2 regions of the Streptomyces roseirectus genome follow, and region 2 is predicted to be linked to the other one. Evidence: riboswitches for the same ligand, from Rfam matches in the RefSeq annotation. Region 2 holds a riboswitch; the other holds the start of a gene.
The links. A riboswitch is a leader RNA that binds a small molecule or an ion and turns the genes downstream of it on or off. The one in region 2 is predicted to bind glycine.
Positions count from the first base shown of each region.

Region 1: linked by a shared signal. The riboswitch ahead of gcvP (aminomethyl-transferring glycine dehydrogenase) and the one ahead of gcvT (glycine cleavage system aminomethyltransferase GcvT) in region 2 are both predicted to bind glycine.

Region 1 covers NZ_CP060828.1:7,806,098-7,815,543, forward strand. The annotation lists gene IAG44_RS33655 (small basic family protein) at 1-248, shown strand, start outside; gene IAG44_RS33660 (DUF881 domain-containing protein) at 254-1,084, shown strand; gene IAG44_RS33665 (FHA domain-containing protein) at 1,167-2,048, shown strand; gene ftsR (transcriptional regulator FtsR) at 2,089-2,826, shown strand; gene IAG44_RS33675 (bifunctional nuclease family protein) at 2,910-3,383, shown strand; gene IAG44_RS33680 (MerR family transcriptional regulator) at 3,618-4,265, shown strand; gene IAG44_RS33685 (DNA polymerase IV) at 4,348-5,712, shown strand; gene IAG44_RS33690 (PRC-barrel domain-containing protein) at 5,757-6,131, opposite strand; glycine riboswitch at 6,254-6,347, shown strand; gene gcvP (aminomethyl-transferring glycine dehydrogenase) at 6,522-9,407, shown strand.
Region 2 covers NZ_CP060828.1:2,861,458-2,870,903, reverse strand. The annotation lists gene glyA (serine hydroxymethyltransferase) at 704-1,969, opposite strand; gene gcvH (glycine cleavage system protein GcvH) at 1,982-2,359, opposite strand; gene gcvT (glycine cleavage system aminomethyltransferase GcvT) at 2,416-3,534, opposite strand; glycine riboswitch at 3,596-3,703, opposite strand; glycine riboswitch at 3,704-3,803, opposite strand; gene IAG44_RS11710 (AAA family ATPase) at 3,990-4,658, shown strand; gene IAG44_RS11705 (enhanced serine sensitivity protein SseB) at 4,729-5,520, shown strand; gene IAG44_RS11700 (enhanced serine sensitivity protein SseB C-terminal domain-containing protein) at 5,643-6,461, shown strand; gene IAG44_RS11695 (ABC transporter permease) at 6,792-7,790, shown strand; gene IAG44_RS11690 (ABC transporter substrate-binding protein) at 7,819-9,446, shown strand, end outside.

The sequences.
Region 1 (9,446 bases), 4.9 Mb from region 2:
TGCCGATCGCCGTGGTGGCGGCGCTGGACGCCGTCTTCGGCGGGCTGCGGGCGATGCTGGACGGCATCTTCGACGACAAGGTCTTCGTGGTGTCGTTCCTGTCGAACGTGGTCGTCGCCGCGCTGATCGTGTTCCTGGGCGACAAGCTGGGAGTGGGCGCGCAGTTGTCGACGGGTGTCGTGGTGGTCCTGGGCATCCGGATCTTCTCGAACGCCGCGGCGATCCGCCGGCACGTCTTCCGGGCGTGACGCCGATGAGCGAGCAGGATCCGACGCCCGCGCGCGGGCTGCGCAGGGAGTTGCCGCAGGAGGTCGAGCAGGCGCCCGCGCGCGAGGCGGCCGAGCCGTCCGCCGGGCCGGAGCCGACGGGCCGTCAGCGGCTGGTGCAGGGGCTGTGGCCGCCGCGGGTGACGCGGGCCCAGCTGATCGTCGCCCTGCTGCTGTTCGGCCTCGGCTTCGGACTCGCCGTCCAGGTCGCCTCCAACAGCGACAGCGACAACGCGCTGCGCGGCGCGCGCCAGGAGGACCTGGTACGGATCCTCGATGAACTGGACGACCGCAGCCAGCGTCTTGAGGACGAGAAGACCGGGCTCGACAAGCAGCGTCAGGAGCTGGAGAACAGCTCCGACCAGGCCGAGGAGGCCCGGAAGCAGACGATCGAGAAGGAGAGGCAACTCGGCATCCTCGCGGGCACGGTGGCGGCCCAGGGGCCGGGTATCACGATGACCATCGACGACACGAAGGGGACGGTCGAGGCGGACATGCTGCTCGACGCGATCCAGGAGCTGCGCGCGGCCGGCGCGGAGGCGATCCAGGTGAACGGCGTACGCGTCGTCGCCGGGACGTACTTCACGGACGGCGACAACGGAGTGAGCGTGGACGGGAACCAGATCCGCACTCCGTATCGTTTCCAGGTCATCGGCAAGCCCGAGGATCTGGAACCGGCGCTCAACATCCCGGGAGGTGTGGTGCAGACCCTGGAGAAGGAGCAGGCCACCGTCACGGTGGAGCGATCCGACAAGATCGTCGTGGACGCCTTGCGGGCGGCGAAGCAGCCTGACTACGCTCGGTCGTCGTCCCGGTGAACCGGGGGTGCATGGGGGCCGTCCGGCAGGGGCATGAGGTTGCGGGGGGTCGGCGCACCGATCGGGTGGTCGGTGGTGGAAACTGTCTGGTGGATACGGACGTTGTGAAGGTGTCCGGGTCGGCCGGTCTATTGAGTCAGGGTTCGTCCTGCCCCACGGGCGGGTCTGTTTCGGTCAAGGGGAATCGCCCGTGAAGTTGTTTGCGAAGTTGTTCGGCAAGAGCGCGCGAGGAGAGGGCGGCGAGAACGCCACCGCCCGCCATCGCGCACAGCCAGGTGACGAAGGCCAGCGTCCGCTGTTCCGTGACCAGGTGGCTGGGGGTGACATTCCGGGTGGTCAGGGCGCGGCGTCTGTTGACCCTGCGCAGTCCGGCGACATAGGTTTCGGGCAACCGTCAACCTCAAGTGCGGGTGGAGGGTTTTCCCCTATGTCGGCCCTGGTGTGTTCGAGGTGCGGTAACCGCAACGCGGAGAACAGCCGCTTCTGTTCCAACTGCGGCGCTCCGCTGCGTCCGGGCGTGACACCCGAGCGCGCGTCGGAGACGACCTCCACCATCTCCATCTCCGGCCTTGAGGCGTACGACTCCGAGGTCACCGGTCAAACAGCGCTGCCGGCGCTGTCGCCCGAGGCGCAGGCCGCGGTCGAGGCACTGCCGCTGGGCTCGGCCCTGCTGGTGGTGCGCCGGGGCCCCAACTCGGGCAGCCGCTTCCTCCTGGACGGCGACCTGACGACGGCCGGCCGTCACCCGCAGAGCGACATCTTCCTGGACGACGTGACGGTCTCGCGCCGCCACGTGGAGTTCCGGCGCAATGCGGACGGCACCTTCAAGGTCGCCGACGTCGGCAGTCTGAACGGCACCTACGTCAACCGCGAGCGGATCGACGAGGTCGCGCTGAACAACGGCGACGAGGTGCAGATCGGCAAGTACCGCCTGGTCTTCTACGCGAGCCAGCGCGGTTACTGACCCGCCCCGGACTCGTCCGGGGATTTCCCAGGGAAGGTCCATGCTGAGAACACCGAGGGGCGGTGCCGGAGACGGCACCGCCGCCACGGAGGCCGGGCCGATGAGCATCGGTGCCGTGCTGAACGTGCTGCGGGACGAATTCCCCGAAGTCACCGTCTCCAAGATCCGCTTCCTGGAGTCGGAAGGGCTCGTCGAGCCCCAGCGGACCCCCTCCGGGTACCGCAAGTTCAGTCCGCAGGACGTCGAGCGCCTGGCTCGCATCCTGCGGCTCCAGCGGGACCACTACCTGCCGCTCAAGGTCATCAGGGAGCACCTGGAGGCCTTGGAGCGCGGCGAGGCCGTGCCGCTGCCGACCGTGGGCAGGCAGCGGGACGGGGAACCGGTTCCCGACCCCTCCGACGCGCCGACTGTCGCCCGTATCGGCCGGGCCGAGCTGCTGGCCGCCGCCGGGATCGACGAGCGGGAGCTGGCCGAGTGGGAGTCCTACGGCCTCGTCGCCCCTCTGGAGGAGGGCGTGTACGACGCCGAGGCGGTCACCGTGGCCGAGTTGGTCCTCGAACTCGGGCGGTTCGGGATCGAGCCGCGCCACCTTCGGGTGATGAAGGCGGCGGCCGACCGGGAGGCCGGGCTCGTCGATCAGGTGGTCGCTCCGCTGCGGCGCCACCGCAACCCCCAGACGCGGGTCCACGCGGAGGCCCGTACCAAGGAGCTCGCCGGGCTCACCGTCCGGCTGCACTCCGCGCTGGTGCAGACCGCGCTCGGGGTGCGGCTGCCCTGACACGGGCGTTCGCCCTGGGCGGATCGGCCGTCAGGCAGGGGCCCGACTACCCAAACGTCCCGGGCACGGCCTAGGGTTGCTGTGTGAACGAGCTCGATGTCGTAGGTGTCCGGGTCGAAATGCCCTCCAACCAACCGATCGTGCTCCTGCGTGAAGTGGGAGGCGACCGCTACCTCCCCATCTGGATCGGGCCGGGGGAGGCGACGGCGATCGCCTTCGCGCAGCAGGGCATGGCTCCCGCCCGGCCGCTGACCCACGACCTGTTCAAGGACGTGCTGGAGGCCGTCGGCCAGGAGCTGACCGAAGTGCGCATCACCGACCTCAGGGAGGGCGTGTTCTACGCCGAGCTGGTCTTCGCCAGCGGTGTCGAGGTCAGCGCCCGCCCGTCCGACGCCATAGCGCTCGCCCTGCGCACCGGTACGCCGATCTTCGGCAGCGACACGGTGCTCGACGACGCGGGCATCGCCATCCCGGACGAGCAGGAGGACGAGGTGGAGAAGTTCCGCGAGTTCCTCGACCAGATCTCGCCCGAGGACTTCGGCACCAGCAACCAGTGATCGGCACGCCGGACACCCGCCGGTTTCGAAGGTGTCTCGGTTCGGCAATTGCCAGCGGCCAGTGAGAGCGTCCTACGGGATCGGCTCAGCGCATTCGGCTAGCCTTTCCCCGCGGTGGGGTACGGGAAACCACTCCCAGGGTGATTATCACTCGGCGTGCCGAGTGTGGCGATCGTTGACGCACCCCTGGTGACTGCCTACCGTCGAGAAGGCAGGTCAAGGACGGAGGTCGGCGTGAGAAGCAGCGGCGACGGTACGGCTGGGGGTGCCCCCGAACGAGGGTTCGGGGGGAGTGGCCCGTACCGGCTTCACGGCAGCGCGGCCGACCACGCTCCGCAGCGCCCGGCGGTGGTGCCGGGCAGCAGCAAGGGGGCGGTGACGATGGCGTCCGAGGAGATCGGCTACCGGGGCCCGACGGCCTGTGCGGCGGCCGGCATCACGTATCGGCAACTGGACTACTGGGCCCGGACCGGGCTCGTCGAGCCCAGTGTGCGGCCCGCCTACGGGTCGGGGACCCAGCGTCTTTACAGCTTCCGGGACGTCGTCGTCCTGAAGATCGTGAAGCGCTTCCTCGACACCGGTGTGTCGCTGCAGAACATTCGCGGCGCGGTGCGGCATCTGAGGGACAGCGGGTTCCGTGATCTGGAGCGGATGACGCTGATGAGCGACGGCGCGACGGTGTACGAGTGCACCTCGCCGGACGAGGTCCACGCGCTGCTCCAGGGCGGGCAGGGGGTCTTCGGGATCGCCGTGGGCGTCGTGTGGCGGGACGTGGAGAGCGCGTTGTCCGAGCTGCACGGCGAGCGGGTCGACACCGGCGAGACGCTGATCGGGCACAACCCGACGGACGAGCTGGCGAGACGGCGGCATCGGGCGGTCTGAGGCGGTCTGAGGCACGCTGGGGCGGGTGTTTCGGGGTGTGCCGTCCGGGCCGTTGTCAGTGGCGTGGTGCAGCATCGGAGATGTGAGAAACGCGCCGACGGTCCTGCACCTCGACATGGACGCCTTCTTCGCCTCGGTGGAGCAGGCGGCCAAGCCGAGTCTGCGCGGGAAGGCCGTCGTGGTGGGCGGGCTCGGGCCGCGCGGGGTGGTGGCCACCGCGTCGTACGAGGCGCGGGTGTTCGGGGTGCACTCGGCGATGCCCATGGCACAGGCGCGCAGGCTGGCACCCAACGCCGCGTACCTCACACCGCGCTTCGGGGTCTACCGGGCGATCAGCGAGCAGGTGATGGGGCTGCTGCGGGCCCTGTCGCCGCTGGTGGAGCCGCTGAGCCTGGACGAGGCATTTGTGGACCTGGAGGCCGAGGGGGCGGCTTGGGACCGGGCGTCGGCCGAGGCGACGGGCAGCAGGCTGCGGGCGGACATACGGGCGGTCACGGGGCTGACCGGGTCGGTGGGGCTCGCCGCGTCCAAGATGCTCGCGAAGATCGCCTCCGAACGCGCCAAGCCGGACGGCCTGGTCCTGATCGAGCCGGGCACCGAGCGGGCGCTGCTCGGGCCGATGACGGTGCGCACGCTCCCCGGGGTCGGGCCGGCCACCGGGGACCACCTGCGGCGGGCCGGGATCACCACGGTCGACGAGATCGTCGAGGCCGGTGAGGACGAACTCGTCCGGCTGCTCGGCAAGGCGCACGGACACGGGCTGTACGCGATGGCGCTGGCGCGCGACGAGCGGCCCGTGGTGGCCGAGCGGGAGACCAAGTCGGTGTCCGTGGAGGACACCTACGACGTCGACATCCATGACCGGCTGCGGGTCGGGTTCGAGGTGCGGCGGCTCGCGGACCGGTGTGTGAGCCGGCTGCGGGCGGCCGGGCTGTCGGGGCGGACGATCGTGCTGAAGGTGCGGCGCTACGACTTCTCGACGCTGACCCGGTCCGAGACGCTGCGCGGGCCCACGGACGACCCCGCGGTGGTGCGGGAGGCGGCGGCGCGGCTGCTGGAGTCCGTGGACACCACGGGCGGGGTGCGGCTGCTGGGCGTCGGTGTGTCGGGGCTGGCGGACTTCACGCAGGAGGACCTGTTCGCGCAGGCCGCGGAGGAGATACGGGACGAGGAGGAGGTCGTGGAGGCGCCCGGGGAGGAGCCGGCCGACGTGGTGCCCGCCGAGCACCGGTGGCGGCCGGGGCAGGACGTGCGGCACGCCGAGTTCGGGCACGGGTGGGTGCAGGGCAGCGGGGTCGGGCGGGTGACCGTACGGTTCGAGACACCGGCGGACACCGTGCCGGGGCGGGTGCGGACGTTCCGGGTGGACGATGCCGGACTGGAGCCGGCGGAGGCGCTGCCGCTGGTGCCGGGGGAGGCGTGTGTCCAGGGCCTGTGCGGTACGTGAGCCTGAGAGATTCCGGAGCCTGGGCCTGGGGCGGGGGCTGGTGTTCAGGGGGTCGGGTCGTCGCCCGCGATGGTGCCGAAGTCGCGGTCCTCCGGTGGGGTGGGGGCGACGGTGTCCATGCCGTAGTGGTGGTAGAGCTGGAGTTCCTGGGCGGGGGAGAGGTGGCGGCCGACGCCGAAGTCGGGGGCGTCCTTGATGAGGGCGCGGTCGTAGGGGACGTGGAGGGTGCCTTCGACGAGTTCGCTGGTCTCCAGGGGGACGAAGGCGTCGCGGGTGAAGATGCCGGTCCTTATCGCGGCCCACTCGGGGACGCCGGTCGCGTCGTCGAGGTAGACCTCGTCGATCGTGCCGATCTTCGCGCCGTTGCGGTCGTACGCCTTGCGGCCGATCAGGTGGCGCGGATCGATGTCGGTCTGCACGGGCCCTCCAGTGGTCGCAAGTCGGCTGAGATTCGTCGTAAGGACTACAAAAGAACAGAACTGGTCGCGGGGCCACTCGAAGAAGGCGCCGTTGACCTCGCTGGTAGGCTGGAAATGGCTGTCGACCCTGTGCGGGAGAGTCCTCCGGAACATCGGGGGCGCCGAAGGAGCAACTCCTCCCCGGAATCTCTCAGGCTCACGTACCGCATGGACGAGGTCACTCTGGAAAGCAGAGCGGGTGTCGACGGCGTCCGCTCTCACCGACGGTGAAAGCCGGGCGCTCTCGGGCGGCCGGTGAAGCTCTCAGGTTGAGATGACAGAGGGGGAGGCCGTCCGGGCACCCCACAGCCGTGGTGCCCCCGAAGGTCGTCTTGGACCAGGAGGCCCCCCATGACAGCCCCCCGTACGCCGCTCCACGTCCTGGAACAGGGCGTTCCCTTCGAACAGCGCCATATCGGGCCCGACCGGGAGGCCCAGGACAAGATGCTCGCGCAGGTCGGCTACGGCTCGCTGGACGAGCTGACCGCCGCCGCCGTGCCGGACGCCATCAAGAACGTCGCCGCGCTCGCGCTGCCCGGGGCGCGGACCGAGGCCGAGGTGCTGGCCGAGCTGCGGGAGCTGGCCGGCCGCAACCAGGTGCTCGGATCGATGATCGGGCTCGGGTACCACGGGACGTTCACGCCGCCCGTGATCCTGCGCAACGTGATGGAGAACCCGGCCTGGTACACCGCGTACACGCCGTACCAGCCGGAGATCTCTCAAGGGCGGCTCGAAGCGCTGCTCAACTTCCAGACGATGGTGGCCGACCTGACCGGGCTGCCGACGTCCGGGGCCTCGCTGCTCGACGAGGGCACCGCCGCCGCCGAGGCGATGGCGCTGTCGCTGCGGATGGGCAAGAACAAGAAGGGGCTCTTCCTCGTCGACGCGGACGCGCTCCCGCAGACCGTCGCCGTGATCCGGACGCGGGCCGAGCCGACGGGTGTCGAGGTCGTCGTCGCCGATCTCGGCGAGGGGATTCCGGCCGAGGTCGCCGGGCGGGAGATCAACGGGGTGCTGGTCCAGTACCCGGGCGCCTCCGGCGTCGTCCGCGATCTCAAGCCGCTGATCGAACAGGCGCATGAGCTGGGCGCGTTGGTCACCGTGGCCGCCGATCTGCTCGCGTTGACGTTGCTGACGTCGCCCGGGGAGCTGGGGGCGGACATCGCCGTCGGGACCACGCAGCGGTTCGGGGTGCCGATGGGGTTCGGGGGGCCGCACGCCGGATACATGGCCGTGCACGAGAAGTTCGCGCGGAGTCTGCCCGGACGGCTCGTCGGGGTGTCCGTCGACGTGGACGGGAACCGGGCGTACCGGCTGGCGCTCCAGACGCGTGAGCAGCACATCCGGCGGGAGAAGGCGACCAGCAACATCTGTACGGCGCAGGTGCTGCTCGCGGTGATGGCCGGGATGTACGCCGTCTACCACGGGCCCGAGGGGCTGCGGCAGATCGCCTGGAAGACGCACCGGTACGCCACCGTCCTCGCGGAGGGGCTGCGCGGCGGGGGCGTCGAGATCGTCCACCGTTCCTACTTCGACACGGTGCTGGTGCGGGTGCCCGGGGACGCGGCTCGGGTTGTCGACGTCGCTCGGGACGGTGGGGTGAACCTGCGGCTCGTCGACGGTGACCATGTGTCCATCGCCTGCGACGAGACCACCACGCGGGAGCAACTGGCCGTCGTGTGGCGGGCGTTCGGGGTCGACGGGGACGTGGACGCGCTCGACGCGGGCGCCGGGGAGGTGCTGGGCGACGAGGTGCTGCGGCGGGACGAGATCCTGACGCACCCCGTGTTCCACCAGCACCGGTCCGAGACCGCGATGCTGCGGTACCTGCGCAAGCTCGCCGACCGGGACTACGCGCTCGACCGGGGGATGATTCCGCTCGGGTCGTGCACGATGAAGCTCAACGCGACGACCGAGATGGAGCCGGTGACCTGGCCCGAGTTCGGGCAGCTGCACCCCTTCGCGCCGATCGAGCAGGCCGGCGGGTACCTCACGCTCATCCGGGAGCTGGAGGAGCGGCTGGCCGAGGTCACCGGGTACGACAAGGTGTCGCTGCAGCCGAACGCCGGGTCGCAGGGGGAGTTGGCGGGGCTGCTCGCCGTCCGGGCGTACCACCGGGCCAACGGGGACCTCCAGCGGACCGTGTGTCTGATTCCGTCGTCGGCGCACGGGACCAACGCGGCGAGCGCGGTGATGGCCGGGATGAAGGTCGTCGTCGTCAAGACCTCCGAGGACGGGGAGGTCGACGTCGAGGATCTGCGGGGGAAGATCGGGCAGTACCGGGACGAGCTCGCGGTGCTGATGATCACGTATCCGTCGACGCACGGGGTGTTCGAGGAGCACGTGGGGGAGATCTGCGGGCTGGTGCACGAGGCCGGCGGGCAGGTCTACGTCGACGGGGCGAATCTGAACGCGCTCGTCGGGCTGGCCAAGCCCGGTCACTTCGGCGGGGACGTGTCGCACCTGAACCTGCACAAGACGTTCTGCATTCCGCACGGCGGGGGTGGGCCGGGGGTCGGGCCCGTGGCCGTGCGGGCCCATCTCGCGCCCTATCTGCCCAACCACCCCTTGCAGAGCGAGGCCGGGCCGGACACCGGCGTCGGGCCGGTCTCCGCGGCGCCCTGGGGGTCCGCCGGGATCCTGCCGATCTCCTGGGCCTATGTGCGGCTCATGGGCGGGGACGGGCTCAAGCGGGCCACCCAGGTCGCGGTGCTCTCCGCGAACTACGTCGCCAAGCGGCTTGAGCCGCACTACCCCGTGCTCTACACCGGGCCCGGGGGGCTTGTCGCGCACGAGTGCATCATCGATCTCCGGCCGCTGACCAAGGCGACAGGGGTGAGTGTGGACGATGTGGCCAAGCGGCTCATCGACTACGGGTTCCACGCGCCGACCATGTCGTTCCCGGTGGCCGGGACGCTCATGATCGAGCCGACCGAGTCTGAGGATCTTGCCGAGCTGGATCGGTTCTGTGCGGCGATGATCGCTATTCGGGGGGAGATCGAGAAGGTCGGGAACGGGGAGTGGAGTGGGGATGACAATCCGTTGCGCAATGCTCCGCATACGGCTGCCGCGGTGAGTGGGGAGTGGGAGCACGGCTATTCTCGGGAGACGGCTGTGTTTCCCGGTGGGGGGTCTGTCGCCGATAAGTACTGGCCGCCGGTTCGGCGGATCGACCAGGCGTTCGGGGACCGGAATCTGGTGTGTTCGTGCCCGCCGTTGGAGGCTTACGAGGCGTGAATGAGTGAGGGGCTTCTTGCTCCTGGGCCCTTTCCCTTC
Region 2 (9,446 bases):
GGACAAGATCCGCTCCGGGCCGGGCCGGCAAGGCGACAACCGGGTCCGGGCCGTCCGGCCGGGTGCCGCCGGCCCGGCTCGCGGAACAGCCACCCTGTAACCGAACCCGTCGCCCAGCCCCGAGCCGCCGCCCCGGAACCAAGCCGACGCCCTGCCGCCCGGGGCACAGCGCCGAAGCGCCTGCCCGGCCCGGCCGGGAACCGGGCCGGCCCCGTAGCCTGGCGGAACGCGGAGCCGTGTGCCCAGTGAGGTCGGGAGCCGGGCCGCAGTTCCGCCCGCCCGGGGCGCAGCGCCGAAGCGTCTGCTCGGCCCTGCTGGGAACCGAGCCGAACCCGTCGCCCAGCCCCGAGCCGCCGCCCCGGAACCAAGCCGACGCCCTGCCGCCCGGCGCAGCGCCGAAGCGCCTGCCCGGCCCGGCCGGGAACCGGGCCGACCCCGTAGCCTGGCGGAACGCGGAGCCGCGTGCCCAGTGAGGTCGGGAGCCGGGCCGCAGTTCCGCCCGCCCGGGGCGCAGCGCCGAAGCGCCTGCCCGGCCCGGCCGGGAACCGAACCGACGGCCCCGCAGCCCGGCTCACCGCCGAACCGTAACCCCGCCCGCCCGGCTCCGCCGCCGAACGCGGTCCGGCGCAACGCCGGACCGTGGGGCCGCGCCAAGCCCAGCCCCACCCCGCCCGGCAGACCCCGAACGCCCCGGTGAGCCGTTCTACTTGTTCAGGCCGGGGTACAGCGGATGCCGGTCGGCCAGGGCCTTGACGCGGATGCGCAGGGACTCCGCGTCGTAGGACGGCTTCAGGGCCTCAGCGATGACGTCGGCGACCTCGGCGAAGTCCGACGCGTCGAAGCCGCGCGTGGCGAGCGCGGGAGTGCCGATGCGGAGGCCGGAGGTGACCATCGGGGGACGCGGGTCGTCGGGGACGGCGTTGCGGTTGACGGTGATGCCGACCTCGTGGAGCCGGTCCTCGGCCTGCTGCCCGTCGAGCGCGGACTCGCGGAGGTCGACGAGGATGAGGTGGACGTCCGTCCCGCCGGAGAGGACGTTGACGCCCGCCTCACGGGCGTCCGGAGCGGTCAGGCGCTCGGCGAGGATGCGGGCGCCCTCCAGCGTCCGGCGCTGCCGCTCGCGGAACTCCTCGGACGCGGCCACCTTGAAGGACACGGCCTTCGCGGCGATGACGTGCTCCAGCGGACCCCCCTGGAACCCGGGGAAGACGGAGGAGTTGAGCTTCTTCGCGAACGCCTGCTTCGCGAGGATGATCCCGCCCCGGGGCCCGCCGAGCGTCTTGTGCGTCGTGGACGTGACGACGTCCGCGTACGGCACGGGGTTCGCGTGCAGCCCCGCCGCGACGAGCCCGGCGAAGTGCGCCATGTCGACCCACAGGTACGCCCCGACCTCGTCGGCGATCCGCCGGAACGCCGCGAAGTCCAGCTCACGCGGGTACGCGGACCACCCGGCGATGATCACCTTCGGCCGGTGCTCGATGGCCAGCCGCTCCAGCTCGGCCATGTCCACCAGACCGGTCTCGGGGGACACGTGGTAGGCGACGACATTGAACTGTTTGCCGGAGAAGTTCAGCCGCATCCCGTGCGTGAGGTGCCCCCCGTGCGCGAGGTCGAGCCCCAGGATCGTGTCCCCGGGCTGCGCCAGCGCGAACAGCGCGGCCTGGTTCGCGGACGCCCCCGAGTGCGGCTGGACGTTCGCGTACTCCGCGCCGAACAGCTCCTTGACCCGGTCGATGGCGATCTGCTCGGCGACGTCGACGTGCTCACACCCGCCGTAGTACCGGCGCCCCGGATACCCCTCGGCGTACTTGTTCGTGAGAACGGACCCCTGCGCCTCCATGACCGCGAGCGGAGCGAAGTTCTCCGACGCGATCATCTCCAGCGTCGACTGCTGCCGGTTCAGCTCCGCGTCGACGGCGGCGGCGACCTCGGGGTCCAGCTCGTGCAGGGACGTGTTCAGGACAGACATGGGGACGACTCCTCAGCCGGCGGTGTAAGCGGTGTACTCATCGGCGGACAGCAGCTCGCCCGGCTCACCGGCGACCCGCACCTTGAACAGCCAACCGCCCTCGAACGGCTCGGAGTTGACCAGCGACGGGTCCTCGACGACGTCCGGGTTGACGGCGGTGATCTCACCGGAGACCGGCGCGTACAGCTCGCTCACCGACTTCGTCGACTCCAGCTCGCCGCAGGACTCGCCCGCGGTCACGGCGTCACCGACCGCCGGAAGCTGGACGAAGACGACGTCGCCGAGGGCGTTCGCCGCGTGCTCGGTGATCCCGACCGTCGAGACGCCGTCCTCGGCGGCCGAGATCCACTCGTGTTCCTTGCTGTAGCGCAGGTTCTGGGGGTTGCTCATGGCCTGAATTCTCCTGTACGCGGGGGAGTGCTGATGAATAGAGAGCTACGGAAGGGTCACTTCTGGCGCTGGTAGAACGGCAGAGCCACGACCTCGTACGGCTCGTGGCTGCCCCGGATGTCCACCCCGACCCCGGCCGTCCCCGGCGCGGAGTGCGCCGCGTCGACGTACGCCATCGCGATCGGCTTGCCCAGCGTGGGGGAGGGCGCCCCGGACGTCACCTCGCCGATCACCGCGCCGTCCGCGACGACCGCGTACCCGGCGCGCGGCACCCGCCGCCCCTCGGCGACCAGCCCGACCAGCACCCGCGGCGGCTGCTGTGCGGCCAGCTCGGCGGCCTCGGCCAGCGCCGCGCGCCCCACGAAGTCGCCCTCCTTGGCGAACTTCACGACCCGCCCGAGCCCGGCGTCGAAGGGCGTCAGGTCCGTCGACAGCTCGTGCCCGTACAGCGGCATGCCCGCCTCCAGACGCAGCGTGTCCCGGCAGGAGAGCCCGCAGGGCACGAGGCCCGCGTCCGCGCCCTCGGCGGACAGCGCCTCCCACAGCGCCACGGCGTCCGACGGCGCCACGAACAGCTCGAACCCGTCCTCGCCCGTGTACCCGGTGCGCGCGATCAGCGCCCGCACCCCGGCGACGGTCCCCGGCAGCCCGGCGTAGTACTTGAGCCCCTTGAGGTCGGCGTCCGTCAGCGCGCCGACGATCCCGGCCGCCTCCGGCCCCTGGACGGCGATCAGCGCGTACGCGTCCCGGTCGTCGCGCACGAGGGCGTCGAACCCGGCGGCCCGCTCGGTCAGCGCGTCCAGCACGACCTGCGCGTTCGAGGCGTTGGCGACGACCATGAACTCGGTCTCGGCGAGCCGGTAGACGATCAGGTCGTCCAGGATGCCGCCGTCGGCCCGGCAGATCATCGTGTAGCGGGCCCGGCCCACGCCGACGGCCGCGAGGTCGCCGACCAGCGCGTGATTCAGCAGCGCGGCGGCCTGCGGGCCGGTGACGGTGATCTCACCCATGTGCGAGAGGTCGAACAGGCCGGCCTTCGTGCGGACCGCGGTGTGCTCGTCCCGCTCGGAGCCGTAGCGCAGCGGCATGTCCCAGCCGGCGAAGTCGGTCATCGTCGCGCCGAGTGAGCGGTGCAGGGCGTCGAGCGCCGTACGGCGCGGGGAACTGCTGGTCATCGGACGGTCGTCTCCCAGGAGTGACGGGCGAGGAAAGGGCTCCCCGTACGGAACGGGAAGATCCTCCCCATCTGTCATCGGAACCTGAGAGGTTCGCCATGACCCGGACGGGGAACACGGCTTGCACCTTGGGTGGGGCCACCGCAGGCGGCCCGCTTTTCAGATGTGCCTCGCCCGCGCGGTAACGGTGCCTGAGAGATTCAAGGGAGGGACTTGCTCCTTCGGCGCCCCAGCGAAACGGCTGCTGAGGACTCTCCCGCGCGGATTCAAACGGCCGGTATGCAGTTGGCGCGGCCATCATCGCACGTGAACCCCACCCCGCGGCAGGCCGCATCTGTAACCGGCCTGTACCCGTACGCGCATGAAATCGGGAGACAGATTCCATTACCTTCTCTTTACTGTCTATGGGGAGACCCGTACCTGAAAGGTGTGGCCCCAAGGGGAGGACGATCACGGTGAACAGGACCACGGCGTACGCGACGACCTCGGCGCTCACCCTGCCCGCACAGCCCGGCGCCCCGGCCAGGGAGTCGTGCGCCGACCGCCCCGCACCGGTCGTCCGCGACCTGCGCGACCGCGCGGGCCACAGCCCCCACGCCCTCCTCTTCGGCCCCCGCGACCTCGTCGTCGTCACGGGCCTGCCCGGCAGCGGCAAGTCCACGCTGATGCGCCGCGCCGTCCACGGCACCCGCGTCGACTCCCAGGACACCCGCGACCGCTGGGACGAGCGGACGCCGGCGTACCTCCCGTACGCCGTCTACCGCCCCCTCGTCCGCGTCGCCCACTACGCGGGCCTGTGGCGGGCGCTGCGCTCCGGCGAGGGCGTCGTCGTCCACGACTGCGGCACCCAGTCCTGGGTCCGCTCCTGGCTCGCCCGCGCGGCCCGCCGCCGGGGCGGCACGCTCCACCTGCTGCTGCTGGACGTCACCCCGGACACGGCGCTCCAGGGCCAGCGCGAGCGGGGGAGGGGTGTGTCGAAGTACGCGTTCCTGCGCCACCGGCACGCGGCGTCCCGCCTGATCCGCTCGGTGGAGAAGGGCAACCTGCCGGACGGCTGCGGGGCGGCGGTGCTCATGGACCGCCAGGCGGTGGACGTGCTGCGCAGGATCGCGTTCACCGGCTGACCACCGGGCCGGCCCGCGCCCCCTTAAACTCTCCTCTCCAACAGCGGTTCCCAGCAGGCGGTAGACAGAGATGGACTTCCCGGCGGACCTCCCGACCGACTTCCCGGCCCCCGCACACCCCTATCCCCACGGCGGCTGGCCGGGCAACGAACTGGAGGAGGTGCTGTCCGCCTCCCTGGGCGTCCCCTCGGCGGGCGGCCGAATAATCGAGGTCCTGGCCCGCAGCTTCGTCTGGATCCCCCTCCCCAACGGCGGCGGCCCCCGCACCGGCCCGCTGGACCTCCCCACGATCGACATCGCCGGCCAGGTCCACGTCCCCGTGTTCACCTCGGAGGAACAGTTCCGCCAGGTCGCCGGCGCCCACATGTCGTACACGATCGCCCCGGCGGTCGAGTTCGCGCGGGGCCTCCCGCCCCAGGTCGGCATCGCCCTCAACCCCGACGGCGTCGTCGGCGTCCCCCTCCCGCCCCCGGCCGTCGCCGACCTCTGCCGGGCCGGCCGCACCCCCCTCGACGGCACCGCCTCCGGCGCCCGCGTCCGCCTCTTCGAACCGGACTGGCAGGACGACCCCGTGGACTTCCTCGCCGAGGCGTCCAAGGAGTTCGAGGCGACGGGCGTCGTCCTCACCGCCCGCCGCTGCCTCGCGGCGATCGAGACCTCGGCCCCGGTGCTGTTCGTGGGCGTCGAACTCAGCCAGTGGGAGGGCGACGTGAGGGAACGCCCGCTGGACGCCCTGGGCCGGGCGCTCGGCCGCGTCCCGATCCCCTGGCAGGTGAACCTGATCCTCCTGGACGTGGCGGAGGACCCGGTGGGGGTGTGGATGAAGGCGAATGTGCGGCCCTTCCACACCCACGGCAGGTGACCGGCACCCCGCACCCGCCGAACACCCAACCGGCGAACCCCCCGTAGGCGCTTAAGCTTGACCACGACGCAGGGCAACGGCACACACGGGGCAACTCACGAAGGGGCGGTAGAGACGTGGGCGTGAGCGTGAGCGGCACCGCTGCGACCGGCGAGGTCGAGCACATGCTGCGGCAGGTCACGCCTGGCCGCTACGACGCCTACGAGGCACTTCTGCGCGCCCTCTCCACCCCCGCCACCGGCCAGGTCTGGATGCTGCTGTGGCACGGCCAGGCCGGCTCCCCGGACGCCCAGTACGGCTCGATGGAGGTCGACGGCCACGCCTACGCGCCCGCCGTCACCTCCGCCCAGGAGCTCTCCGCGAGCGGCTGGAACCGCTCGTACGAGGTGGTCGACGGCCTCGACGCGGCCCGCACGCTGTACCCGGACCGGCACGGCCTGTGGCTGAACCCGCACGCGCCGGGCGGCGGCGTCGGCGTCCCGTGGGCGGACCTGCGCCGGATCGCGACGGGCCTGGACCGCCAGCCCCCCGGCCCGCTCCGGCTCTCGGACCCGGCGGTGGAGATCCCGCACTTCTACGCCCTGCTCGGCCAGAACGCCCACCGCACCCCGGCGATCCGCTCGCTGCGCCGCGCGTGGGTCCAGCCGGCCCTCGGCCAGCCGTACCTGTCGATCGGCCTGGACGTCTACGACGCGTCCCCGCAGTCCGTGGACGCGGTGCGGGCGATGATGCAGCAGTCCATCGGCGCCGTCCCGGACGGCCTGTCCGTGTCGACGGTCGCGATGACCGACGAGTACGACCCGGTCGTGATGTGGATGCGGGCCAACGCCCGCCCGTTCTACGACCGCGAGGCGCACGCCCCGGCGCAGCAGCAGCCCCCGGTGCGGCAGCAGTCCCCGGCGGCCGGCTACGGCTATCCGGCGACGCCGGGCGCGTACTGAGGCCGGCTGAGATCACGGCCTACGACCACCGCCTACTCACCAGTACCTCCTGACGCTCCGTCATCTCAGGAAACGTGGTCGTTACACCGCCCCCTGTTCATCTCCGCGCGTAGCGCTGAACCCTATCGCGGCGACCTGCACCTTTTGGTCAACTTGCCCTCGTCCGGCGGCCGTTACCTGCTGTTCGGATAACGGAATCCCGCAGTCGGCATCACGGTTGTGCATACTTTCGCCGCCAGACCTGGCGCGTGATCGCGAGCGCGTTGAAGACTCGCCTCCCATAAGACGCGAGTAAGGCCGGTCACCACCGGCGGGAAGGGTCAGTGCACTGTGACCGCACCGATCGAGACCACCGGGTCGGAGGCCGGAGCACAGCCGGAGGCCGTGCTCGCCGGAGCCAAACAGAGTCAGATCGAGGGGCGTTCACTCACCCAGATCGCCTGGACCCGGTTCAAACGCGACAAGCTGGCCGTGGCCGGCGGCATCGTCGTGGTGCTGCTCGTCCTCATGGCGGTGCTCGCCAAGCCCATCGAGGCGATCTTCGGCCTCGACCCCAACGAGTTCAACCAGGACCTCATCGACCCGGCGATGCAGGCCCCGATCGGCGGCTGGGGCGGCATGAGCTGGGACCACCCGCTCGGCGTCGACCCGCAGTACGGCCGCGACATGCTCGCCCGCATCATCGACGGCTCCTGGGTCTCCCTGCTCGTCGCGGGCGGCGCGACCCTCCTGTCCGTGGTCATCGGCACCGTCCTCGGCGTCGTCGCCGGCTACTACGGCGGCTGGGTCGACTCGATCATCAGCCGGCTGATGGACACCTTCCTCGCCTTCCCGCTGCTGCTCTTCGCCATCGCCATCTCCGCCTCCGTGCAGGACGGCTTCTTCGGCCTGAACGGGCTCCCGCTGCGGATCTGCGTGCTGATCTTCGTGATCGGCTTCTTCAGCTGGCCGTACATCGGCCGCATCGTGCGCGCCCAGACGATGACCCTGCGCAAGCGGGAGTTCGTCGAGGCCGCGCACAGCATGGGCGCACGCGGCCCGTACGTCCTGTTCCGGGAACTCCTCCCGAACCTCGTCGCGCCGATCCTCGTCTACTCGACGCTGATCATCCCGACGAACATCCTCTTCGAGGCCAGCCTGAGCTTCCTCGGGGTCGGCATCGCTCCGCCGCAGGCTTCCTGGGGCGGGATGCTCAGCAACGCAGTGGATCTCTACACCGCGGATCCGCAGTACATGTTCGTGCCCGGACTGGCGATCTTCATCACGGTCCTGGCGTTCAACCTGCTGGGTGACGGGCTGCGCGACGCACTCGACCCTCGCAGCAAGTGATCCACTACGACAGAGGGGGCTTTCCTCGGTGAAGACGAGAAAGGTGACCGCCGCGATCGCGTCGGTCCTGGCGATCACGCTGGGCGCTAGCGCCTGCGGCGGCGACAGCGACAGTGGCAGTGGCTCGGCCAAGGGCAAGAAGGACGAGGCGCTGACCTCCATCGTCAACGTCTCGAACAAGAAGGGGGGCACCCTCAGCTTCGAGCACTCCGACGTGGCGGACTCCCTCGACCCCGGCAACACGTACTACGGCTGGGTGCAGAACTTCTCCCGCCTGTACGGCCGTACGCTCACCACGTTCAAGCCGGCCGCCGGCAAGGACGGCCTGACCGTCGTCCCCGACCTGGCCGAGTCGCTGGGCGTGCCGAGCGACGGCGCCAAGACGTGGACGTACAAGCTGCGCACGGGCGTCAAGTTCCAGGACGGGACCCCGGTCACGTCCAAGGACGTCAAGTACGCCGTCGAGCGCTCCAACTTCGCGCCCGAGGTGCTGTCCAACGGCCCGACGTACTTCAAGTCGTACCTGGTCGGCGGCGACAAGTACCAGGGCCCGTACAAGGACAAGAACCCCAACGGGCTCGCGTCCATCGAGACCCCGGACGCGCAGACGATCGTCTTCAAGCTGAAGCAGCCGTTCGCGGACTTCGACTACCTGGCGACCTTCTCGCAGACGGCCCCCGTGCCGGCCGCGAAGGACGACGGCGCCAAGTACGTCCAGCACATGGTCTCCTCGGGCCCCTACCAGTTCCAGTCCTACGAGGAGGGCCGCAGCGCCACCCTCGTGCGCAACCCGCAGTGGGACGCCAAGACGGACCCGATCCGCAAGGCCCTGCCGGACAAGATCACGATCAAGTTCAAGGTGAACGCGGTCACGATCGACAACGACCTGCTCTCCGACAAGGTCACCGTCGACGCGGCCGGCACCGGCGTCCAGGCCGCGACCCAGCCGAAGGTCCTCAAGGGCAAGTACGCCAACCAGACGGACAGCTCGTACGCCGGCGCCACGCAGTACATCGCGCTGAACCAGAACGTCGAGCCGTTCAACAACATCAACTGCCGCAAGGCCGTGCAGTACGCCGTCGACAAGCAGTCCATCCTCGACGCGGCCGGCGGGTCCCCGAAGGGTGACATCGCCACCACGCTGCTGCCGCCGTCGGTCAACGGCTACACCAAGTTCGACACCTACGCCACGCCCGGCAGCAAGGGCGACGCGGCCAAGGTCAAGGAGTTCCTGACCGCCTGCGGCAAGCCGAACGGCTTCAGCACGATCCTGACGGCCCGCTCCGACCGGCCCGCCGAGATCGCGCAGGCCACCGCCGTCCAGGCGTCGCTGAAGAAGTACGGCATCAACGTCGAGATCCGGCAGTTCCCGGCCGGCAAGTACTTCTCGAACTTCGCGGGCGTCCCGTCCTACGTCCACCAGCAGAAGCTGGGCATGCTCTCCATGGCGTGGGGCGCCGACTGGCCGACCGGCTTCGGCTTCCTCGACCAGATCGTCAACGGCTCCGCCATCAAGCCCTCGGGCGGCAACAACCTGATGGAGCTGAACGACCCGAAGATCAACGCGGCCCTGTCCGCCGCGATCGCCAACACCGACACCGCCGCCCGCACCAAGGCGTGGGGCGACATCGACAAGATGGTCATGGACACCGCCAC